Regions from separate parts of the Neobacillus solisequens genome, predicted to be linked through region 1. Evidence: predicted binding sites of a transcription regulator. Region 1 holds the regulator's gene; each other region holds the start of a gene.

Region 1 (3,183 bases):
TTGGATGATCCAATGCCATTTATATAAAGGTCTCCCTTTTTTTGCGTATCCATTTCCATTCCCCTTTTATAGTAATTTGGCTTTTAGTTCTTCCATGCAGCCCATCAATGGCAGGCGGGACACAACCTTTGTTCCCGTTTCAAAATGAATACTCTCCGCATTGATTGCTAATAGGCACGAAGAAACACCTAGCTTTCGGGTGATCACTAACTCACCGCTTTTTTGCTTAATCGTCGTTCGATTAGCTACTAGGAGCTGAACGATCATTCTTCCCTCTTCGAGATTTACCTCTCCGGACTGCAATAGCTTATCTAATACATATATTTCAAGTATTCTCGAAAAATTAAAGTCAGGACCATTTTTTTCAATATCCAGATATAGATTTATCGCTGTTTGCGAAACAGTGTTTCGTTTTACTAGTTCTTCAGCTGATAATTGTAGGTCTGTTACGCTTGGAGAAAACATATTGGCCAATTCATCCAACGATAAATTCTCCTTCATCGTTTGGATTTTTTCGATGCGTTTTAAGATCTTTTCTTTAGGAAAAAAAGTCTCCTGACCAGTAAAAGTGGACTTGCGAATAAACCATTCCTCGGGAATCAAGTCTTTTCGCTTCCAGCGATATAACTGCCCATATGATATTCCTGCTAAATCCAATAACTCTTTTTTAGAAATTAACTCCTCACTCATTTTTTAAAAACTCCTTTCCGATGACATTAATGTAACATAACACTGTTACGTTGTAAAGGCGTTGTTTTATCATTTTGTAAATTTTTTGGTATCCTACCAAAAAAAAAAGGCCGGACCATTAAAATGGGTCCGCCTCTATCCAGGAATACCGCCCATCAAAATGTTTTTTAGGAGGTACTTGCGATTTCTATCGGAATTCTCTCATCACTTTTTCCAAAACCCACCCTTCGAGGACCTCTCCCTTTTTCGGGTTAATAAGGGGTCTCTGTCTTACTCCTTTTTTTAGAAAAAAAATGGGCCCTCCCAATTATGGAAAGACCCATGGCAAAATTATTCTTCAACTTCTACTTCTCCAATTGATGGATAATGCTTTAAAAAGTACACCAATGATTGCAGTTCAACTGCTAAATCAATATGGTGAACCCGAATGGAGGCTGGAACATTTAATCTGGCAGGGGTGAAGTTTAAAATACCTCTGACCCCTGTATTCGCAAGGCGATCCGTTATCATCTGAGCAACAGGAGCAGGTACGGTTAAAATCGCAACCGAAATATCATCCTCGACCAAATGTTTTTCCAAATCATCCATGGACAGAACCGGAACATCGCCGATGGAAGTGCCAATTTTATCGGGTGAAACATCAAACGCGCACTGAATTTTCGTATTGTTATTTTTTAAAAAATTATAATGTAAAAAGGCTGTGCCCAAATTCCCTACCCCAATTAAGGCAACCTTCGTTAATTCGTCTTGATCCAAGGTTTTTCGGAAAAAGGACAATAGATAATTGACATTATAGCCGTAACCCTTTTTACCAAGGGCTCCAAAATAGGAAAAGTCCCTGCGAATTGTTGCGGAGTCTACTTTTACTGCCTCGCTTAATTCGGCTGATGATACTCGTTGCTTTCCGGAAGAATGCAAGTTTTGTAAAAATCGATAATATAAGGGTAATCGCTTTGCTGTTGCTTGTGGGATTTTCATTGTTTCATTCGACATATTACTCCTTCACCCCGCTAATCATTTTGTTTATATTCGATCAAGTCGTCTAAAATCGCCATTTTTGCCGCCGGATTTCTCCATTAAGTAGGTAGGGCCGATTACCATACCCTTATCCACTGCTTTACACATATCATATACCGTTAATGCACAAACAGACGCCGCTGTTAGCGCTTCCATTTCAACACCTGTCTGCCCTTTAGTCTTAACTGTTGCCTGAATTTGCAATGTATACTGATCGTTATCGCTTTCCCAGGAGAAAGTAACATTTATACCAGTTAATGGAATCGGGTGGCACATCGGGATGATTTCCCATGTCCTTTTCGCTGCCATCACTGCTGCCACTTGGGCAACTGCTAAGACATCGCCTTTTTTCATTTCCTCATTAGTGATTTTTTCATAAATTTCTTTACTCACAGTAATGCTAGAATGCGCAAGCGCTGTTCTCGCCGTTTCCGGCTTATCGCTTACATCCACCATCTTTGCTCTGCCTTCTTCATTAAAATGCGTAAACTCTGCCATAGTATAGTCCTCCAAAAAAAATGATACTATATTTTACCGTCTCTGTGTGTGAAAGTTTGAGCGAATGGTGATATTTTTTTCCAAAACGTACAATATCCTGCTTTATTGCCGTTATTTCAGGAATACGGTACACTATTCCTAGGTAATAGAGGTGAAAAAATATGATTTTATTACAAGTTAATCAATTACAAAAATACTTTGGTGCTGACCTTATTTTATCCAATATTAAGCTTGAATTACAAACGAGGGACCGTGTTGCCCTTGTAGGTCGTAATGGTGCTGGAAAATCCACCCTTCTAAAAATTATCGCAGGGCATCTTTCCCATGACGGTGGAGAAATTATCAAGCCAAAGGGTGTCTCGATCGGATACTTAGCGCAAAATACCGGGTTGGAATCAAGTCTGTCCATTTGGGATGAAATGTTAACCGTCTTTGAACATCTTCAGCAGCAAGAAAAGGCTTTGCGAAGACTTGAAGCGCAAATGGCTGATCCTGAAGTCTTTAATAACCCAACCAAATATGAGCGGATTTTAAAGGAATATGATCAGCTCCAGGTCACCTTTAAGGAACAAGGAGGCTATCAGTACGAAGCAGATATTCGGTCTGTCCTTAACGGTTTAAATTTTCAGGATTCTGCCGTTTCAATTTCCAGTCTGAGCGGCGGTCAAAAAACCCGCCTAGCCCTTGGTAAACTTTTATTAACAAAACCAGACATTTTAATCCTGGACGAGCCGACCAACCATCTTGATATTGAAACATTGTCTTGGCTGGAACAATACTTACAAGGCTATAGCGGAGCCATTCTGATTGTCTCCCATGACCGCTATTTCTTGGACAAAGTCGTTACCCAGGTCTATGAACTTTCCCGAAACCAAATTCAGCGGTTTACAGGCAATTATAGTTACTATCTGGAGCAAAAGGCTGCCAATTATGAACGCGATCTGAAGCTTTATGAAAAACAACAGCAGGAAATTGCAT
Region 2 (3,183 bases), on a different contig from region 1:
TCTTATTATTGATAAAATAAATAAAAGCTGCTGTTACCACTACATAGAATATTTCTTTAGATCTTTCTACGAGTGGAATGAATGTCGGGGGTATAAATTGATGTGTCAGAAAGTTAGTTCCAAAAATCCAAATAATACTTGTAATACAGTAGATAAGGACTAATTTAATTTTTTGCATGAAATACTCCGATTCCTTCTTGTTAGTTAGTATTTTTGTATAAAACGGAGAAATGATAAAGAATAATGATCTTGTTGGACTATAAACGAACTAAGAAACCCGTTTGCCCATAATAAGTAGATCTCTTTCTATGCCATCCAGCTCGGCAATGTTAGGAAGGTGGGCCCATTTTTCAAATCCAAATGTTGAAAAAAGCTTTACACTTGGTACATTGTGGGCAAAAATAAATCCCAATAATGTTTTGATGTTTAAACCCGGGCAGGCATCAATGGCTAATTGAATCAAATATTTACCCAATTTTTTACCACGATAATCCGGGTGAATATAAATACTAATTTCAGCGGTACCGTTGTAGGCAGGTCGACCGTAAAACGATTGAAAACTAAGCCAAGCACAGATGACACCTTGATCAATTACTACCCATAATGGCCGGAACGAAGAAGAATGCTCGTGAAACCATTGCAATCGGCTTTCCACCGTTACAGGCTCCAAATCGGCCGTTACCATTCTGCCTGAAATAGTAGAGTTATATATATTAACGATAGCGGGTAGGTCATCTAAACTTGCATCCCTGATGGTAAAATCAGCAAACATAATCAACACTCCTGACTTACATAACTAGATTAATGTTAATCCTTCCTAACAGTAAAATCAATATGGGGGAATATGTTAATTTTAGTAGGTAACATATAAACATGGAAAAAGCCTTTCCCCGTTCGAAAAACGAGAAAAGGCTTTCCATCCGAAGGATCAAAAATGATCCTTCGCCTCGTTTCAGTTGCCTTACATTACCAACGGTGTGCTTTGGCATTACTCCTTAAGATGATGGTGTTTTGCGACACTTGCGTCTGGCCATTCACCTGGGACTTCTGGCGCTTGGGCCTTGTCCAGGTATGGTGGAATAGCTCTGATTGGGAATCTAAACGCTCTCTGTAGCTCATCAAATCACCTCATTTTAGGATTTGAAACGATGATATCCCAATGGAATATCATTATTATCTTTTGTTAATTTGTTAAAAAATAGTCAACTGAAAAAAGATTAAAAAAGGCTAAATAAAACCCCTTTTGAAAACGCTTCACAAACCTTAATAAAAAGTTCACATGCACAGTAAAGAATATGAGTTAAAATAATAAAGTAAAAGATATATGTGAATATTATCACAATAATAATGTTGCTTATTCTTATTTTGATAAGGCAGAAGGGTAAAGAGGCGAACATGATGGTACATTTATCTGTAAGTGCATTGCTTATTCGATTTTTATTAGGAGGTTTTGCTGTAGTTGCCTGCACAATTGTCGCAAAAAAATTGGGTGAAAAAACAGGAGGCATCTTTGCGGCATTTCCGGCCGTATATCTTGCAGCTCTATTAACAATCGGATTGGATTTTCACGGTGGACAGTTAATCTCTCAATCCATAATCCTATCCAAAGGAGCTATTTTCGGAATGGCCATAAATATTTTAGTTGCCGTTCTTGCCGGCTATTTATTGCCAAGAATGGGCTGGAAAAAAGGAATTATAAATGCAATGGCCTGTTGGCTTGTCGTTTCCAGTGTGGTCGTATTTATTACTTCATATATGCTTTAAAAGGGTGATTCATAATGAATAAACAGGATTTATTGATGAGATTTATTTTAGGTGGAACGGCTGTTTCTTTAAGCTATTTAATAACTGTCATTTCACCCTGGAAAATACTTGCCGGTATCTTTGCGGCGTTTCCTGCGGTTATGCTTACTGCAATTATTATGGTTGGGATCGGTTCTGGAACCAAAAAGGCAACGAATATTGCCAAAGGATCAGTTTACGGAATGATTGGCGGAATCATTTGTGTAACAACTGTTCTTGTAACATTGCATTCTACTGATAACTGGATATTTAGTATTACATTGGGTCTGATCATCTGGCTGTGCAGTTCTATCGCCATATCCAGTTTAAAAGAACGGACAGCCCGAAAAATGATGAAACAGGCAAAATCTATTTAACAGATGCAAAAATCCTTTGAACCCAATCAAAGGATTTTTTTATTTTTGACTTGTTTTTTCTGAAATTTCCGAATAAAATAGAATTAACATACTAACCGGTAGGTATGTGAAGAGCGAAACGAGCATATAGTAGAAATGTCCACAAAAAACTAGTTTGAGAGTTCATGAATGGAGGGAAAAGGATGGATTTACGTTTAACTGACGAGCAAAAAATGGTCCAACAAACGATTAGAAAATTTGTTGAGAAGGAATTAATCCCGCTGGAAAATGATGTGTTAAGAAATGAACGTGAAGGAAAGCCCAGCCTGCCGCCAGGTAAATTAAAGGAACTCCAATTAAAGGCAAAGGAAGCCGGCTTCTGGGGGATTAATACACCTGAAGAATACGGTGGTGCCAACCTCGGCCAAATGATGATGGCCATTGTCTACATGGAAATCTCAAAAACCTTTGTCCCATTTGCATTCGGGGGCTCCGCAGATAATATCCTCTATTATGGTAATGAAGAACAAAAGAAAAAATACTTAATTCCTACAATAAATGGTGAAAAAAAATCATGTTTTGCTATGACTGAGCCTGGTGCCGGTTCTGATACGCAGAATATCAAAATGACAGCGGTTAAAGATGGCAATGAATGGGTACTGAATGGTGAAAAAACATTCATTACCGGTGGAAATGAAGCCGACTTTGTTATGGCGATCGCGATTACTGATAAAGAAATGCATCAAAAAACAAAAGGACGGGAAGGGGTAACCTGCTTTATCGTCGACCGTGATATGGGCTGGAAATCAGAGTATATACATACCATGGGAGAATGGGGTCCAGCCGGTCTTGTCTTTGATAACGTCCGTGTGCCGGAAGAGAACATCCTTGGTGAGCTTCACAAAGGGTATAACCTTGGCCTGGAATGGATTGGATTTGCCAGATGGATAGTTGGAGCAAGAGCTGTTGGAACTGCTGAACGGTTATTACAAATGGCGATTGATTACGCAAAGGAACGTGTGACATTTGGGAAACCAATTGCAGA
Region 3 (3,183 bases), on a different contig from region 1:
TAAATGGCTTTGATGAGGTAAAAGAATATATTTCAGCTATAGAGATGAGAGAAATTGAAAAAGTGACCGGTGTTGCAGGTGAGGAAATTAGAAAAGCTGCTTTGATGTTTGGTAAAGCCAAAACTGGAATGATATTAACGGCAAGAGGCGTGGAACAACAGACAGATGGGACCATGGGGGTGCGCGGTTATCTGAATATTTTGCTTTCAACCGGTAAAATTGGCAAGCCTTTTTGCGGTTATGGAGCCATTACAGGACAAAGTAATGGACAAGGAGCAAGAGAACACGGTCAAAAAGCAGATCAACTGCCTGGTTATCGCTTAATTGAAAATGAGGATGATCGAAGCTATATTGCAGAAGTATGGGGAGTTGAGAAGGATGAGTTGCCAAGAAAAGGGGTATCTGCAGTTGAAATATTCGAGAAAATGGATGAGGGTGAAATCACTGGCTTATTTTTAATGTGCTCAAACCCAATCGTCTCTAGTCCCAATGCCCATTTTGTCAAAAAGGCGATAAAAAAATTAAAATTTTTCGTTGCTGTAGATTTATTTATTTCGGAAACAGCCAAGTTAGCCGATTTAATTTTGCCAGCATCCTCCTATTTAGAGGATGAGGGGACGTTAACGAATGTGGAAGGAAGAGTAACCTTACGGGAAGCTACCTATCCATGTCCCGGAGAAGTAAAGCATGATTGGCAAATCATATGTGAAATTGCAAGAGCTCTTGGAAAAGGTGAGTATTTTGCTTTTTCATCACCTGAAGAAATTTTTAATGAATTAAGGGTAGCAAGCCGAGGGGGACAATCAGATTACTATGGTATCACCTACGATCGAATAAGAACTACAGGCGGTATTCTTTGGCCGTGCCCGGACCTTGTCCACACGGGAACAAAGCGACTGTTTGAAACCCGTTTTGCTCACGAGGATGGGAGGGCAAAAATGATCATCGTACCGAACCATCAAAATGTTCCAAAAGAACAACCCAATTTTGAATATCCTATATTTTTAACAACCGGCAGGGTATTAGCACACTACCTCACAGGTGTTCAAACGAGAAAAAGCCCGTCATTGGTGGCCCGTAATGGAGAAGCCTTTATGGAAATTCATCCAGAAACGGCGATGAAATATAACCTTTCTGACAAGGCATTAGTAAAAATTAGCTCCAAAAATGGAAGTATTATAGTCAGAAGCCGATATACGGATGGAATTCGAAAAGATACTGTGTTTGTTCCATTTCATTGGGCTGACACTCAAAATGTTAATCTTTTGGTTTCAAGTGAATTAGACCCATTTTGCAAAATGCCGGGGTTTAAAATGACCGCTGTCAATGTTAGACCCCTAGTTAGAAATACACCAATATAATAAAAACCCTGGCCAATTGGTCCTGGTTTTTATTATTGTTTTTTGAAAATTAAAAAAATACGTAAGAATACCTGACATGTTTCGAAAATTTCATTTTTACCTGTGCTATAGTTTGTGAATAAACTTACTAAGGGGTGGGACTACAATGGAGAGGAAAAAGTTAATTCTGGTTGGCAATGGAATGGCGGGTGTCAGAACGATTGAGGAAATCTTAAAGCTCGCTAGGGATTCATTTGAGATCACGATCATTGGAAACGAGCCCCATCCGAATTATAACCGAATTCTCCTTTCAAAGGTTCTGCAGGGGGATATGGAAGTGACGGATATTACACTTAATGATTGGGGCTGGTACCAAGAGAACGGAATTGAATTGATTACAGGTGAAACCGTAACGAAAATCAATTCTTTGAAAAAAACGGTGATCACAAATAGTGGGAGAGTTGAACCGTATGATGAATTGATTCTGGCAACCGGGTCCTTGCCGTTTCTTCCTCCAATCCATGGTGTCGACAAGAAAGGGGTAACTACCTTTCGTGATATAGGAGATACAGAAGTGATGCTTGCCGCATCAAAAAAGTATAAGAAAGCTGCCGTTATTGGAGGTGGTCTTCTTGGTCTGGAAGCAGCGATGGGACTCATTAATCTGGGGATGGATGTTTCGGTCATCCATTTGGGGCCATATTTAATGGAACGACAGCTAGATCCGACAGCTGGAAGATTACTGCAAGATGAGTTGGAAAAGCAGGGTATGTCATTTTATTTAGAAAAACAAACCCAAGAAATCTACGGGGATCAACGGGTAAAAGGATTACTGTTTAGTGATGGAACTTCACTGGAAGCAGACCTGATAGTTATGGCGGTTGGAATAAAGCCAAATTCCGAAGTAGCAAGGGAAAGTGGAATAGGCGTTAATCGCGGAATTGTAGTCAATGATTTTATGGAAACAGATTTACCTCATGTTTATGCTGTTGGAGAATGTGCGGAACATAATGGCATGGTCTATGGACTGGTGGCCCCACTATATGAACAAGGCAAAGTATTGGCGAAACATATTTGTGGTGTTGAAACAAATCCGTATCAAGGGTCGGTATCATCAACACAGCTGAAGGTTTCCGGTGTTGAAGTATTTTCTGCAGGGGATTTCATGGAAGGTGAAGATAAAAAATCCCTAAAAGTATTTGATGAACAAGAGGGTATTTATAAGAAGATTGTGTTACGGGGAAACAAAATTGTTGGTGCAGTCATGTTTGGGGACAGCAGTGATGGAAATCGGTTATTTTCTTTGATTCAAAAGAAAGCAGATATATCTGACAGGGCAAAAGTATCCATTTTACAATCAAGCGAAATCGAATCTGGTAAAAGCCAGGTTGCCTTGATGAGTGACGAGGAAATCATCTGCGGGTGCAATGGCGTTACAAAAGGGACGATCGTTCAGGCCATCCGTCAGCAAGGCTGTTCATCACTTGAGGAGATCAAGGCATGTACGAGTGCATCCCGTTCTTGCGGAGGATGCAAGCAGCTAGTTGGAGAAGCGCTGGACCTAACACTTGGAAAGTCCTACATGGCGAATCCTCAAAAAGAAGCAATATGCGGCTGTACCAGGTTAACTCGTGATGAGGTAATTGAAGAAATAAAAGCTAAAAGATTGTCGACCGTTAAAGAAGTAATGTTTGTTCTTGGTTGGAACAATGAGGAAGGCTGTTCTAAATGTAGGCCGGCACTTAACTACTATTTGGGAATGGTCTATCCAGAAGAATATCAGGATGAACGAGAATCAAAGTTTGTGAATGAGCGAATGCATGCCAATATTCAAAAAGATGGA

Evidence for each region. Region 1 encodes Rex, which represses fermentation and respiration genes when NADH is low (regulators of the CRP and FNR family bind a similar motif). Its sites were predicted from a motif close to TTGTGAAATATTTCACAA; they were not measured.
Region 2: a site for Rex is predicted at 1,325-1,342, ahead of ACI3K6_RS02465 (DUF3147 family protein). Genes of this name have one in related genera too.
Region 3: a site for Rex is predicted at 1,474-1,491, ahead of nirB (nitrite reductase large subunit NirB). Genes of this name have one in related genera too.

Annotation. Positions count from the first base shown of each region.
Region 1 is NZ_JBKFGJ010000027.1:84,268-87,450, forward strand. It holds gene ACI3K6_RS21725 (polymer-forming cytoskeletal protein) at 1-53, opposite strand, end outside; gene ACI3K6_RS21730 (YhbD family protein) at 67-690, opposite strand; gene ACI3K6_RS21735 (redox-sensing transcriptional repressor Rex) at 1,021-1,683, opposite strand; gene moaC (cyclic pyranopterin monophosphate synthase MoaC) at 1,714-2,205, opposite strand; gene ACI3K6_RS21745 (ABC-F family ATP-binding cassette domain-containing protein) at 2,367-3,183, shown strand, end outside.
Region 2 is NZ_JBKFGJ010000002.1:404,278-407,460, forward strand. It holds gene ACI3K6_RS02450 (PAS domain-containing sensor histidine kinase) at 1-178, opposite strand, end outside; gene ACI3K6_RS02455 (GNAT family N-acetyltransferase) at 269-772, opposite strand; gene ACI3K6_RS02460 (YpzG family protein) at 967-1,119, opposite strand; gene ACI3K6_RS02465 (DUF3147 family protein) at 1,399-1,764, shown strand; gene ACI3K6_RS02470 (DUF3147 family protein) at 1,779-2,159, shown strand; gene ACI3K6_RS02475 (acyl-CoA dehydrogenase family protein) at 2,342-3,183, shown strand, end outside.
Region 3 is NZ_JBKFGJ010000018.1:114,421-117,603, forward strand. It holds gene nasC (assimilatory nitrate reductase catalytic subunit NasC) at 1-1,361, shown strand, start outside; gene nirB (nitrite reductase large subunit NirB) at 1,507-3,183, shown strand, end outside.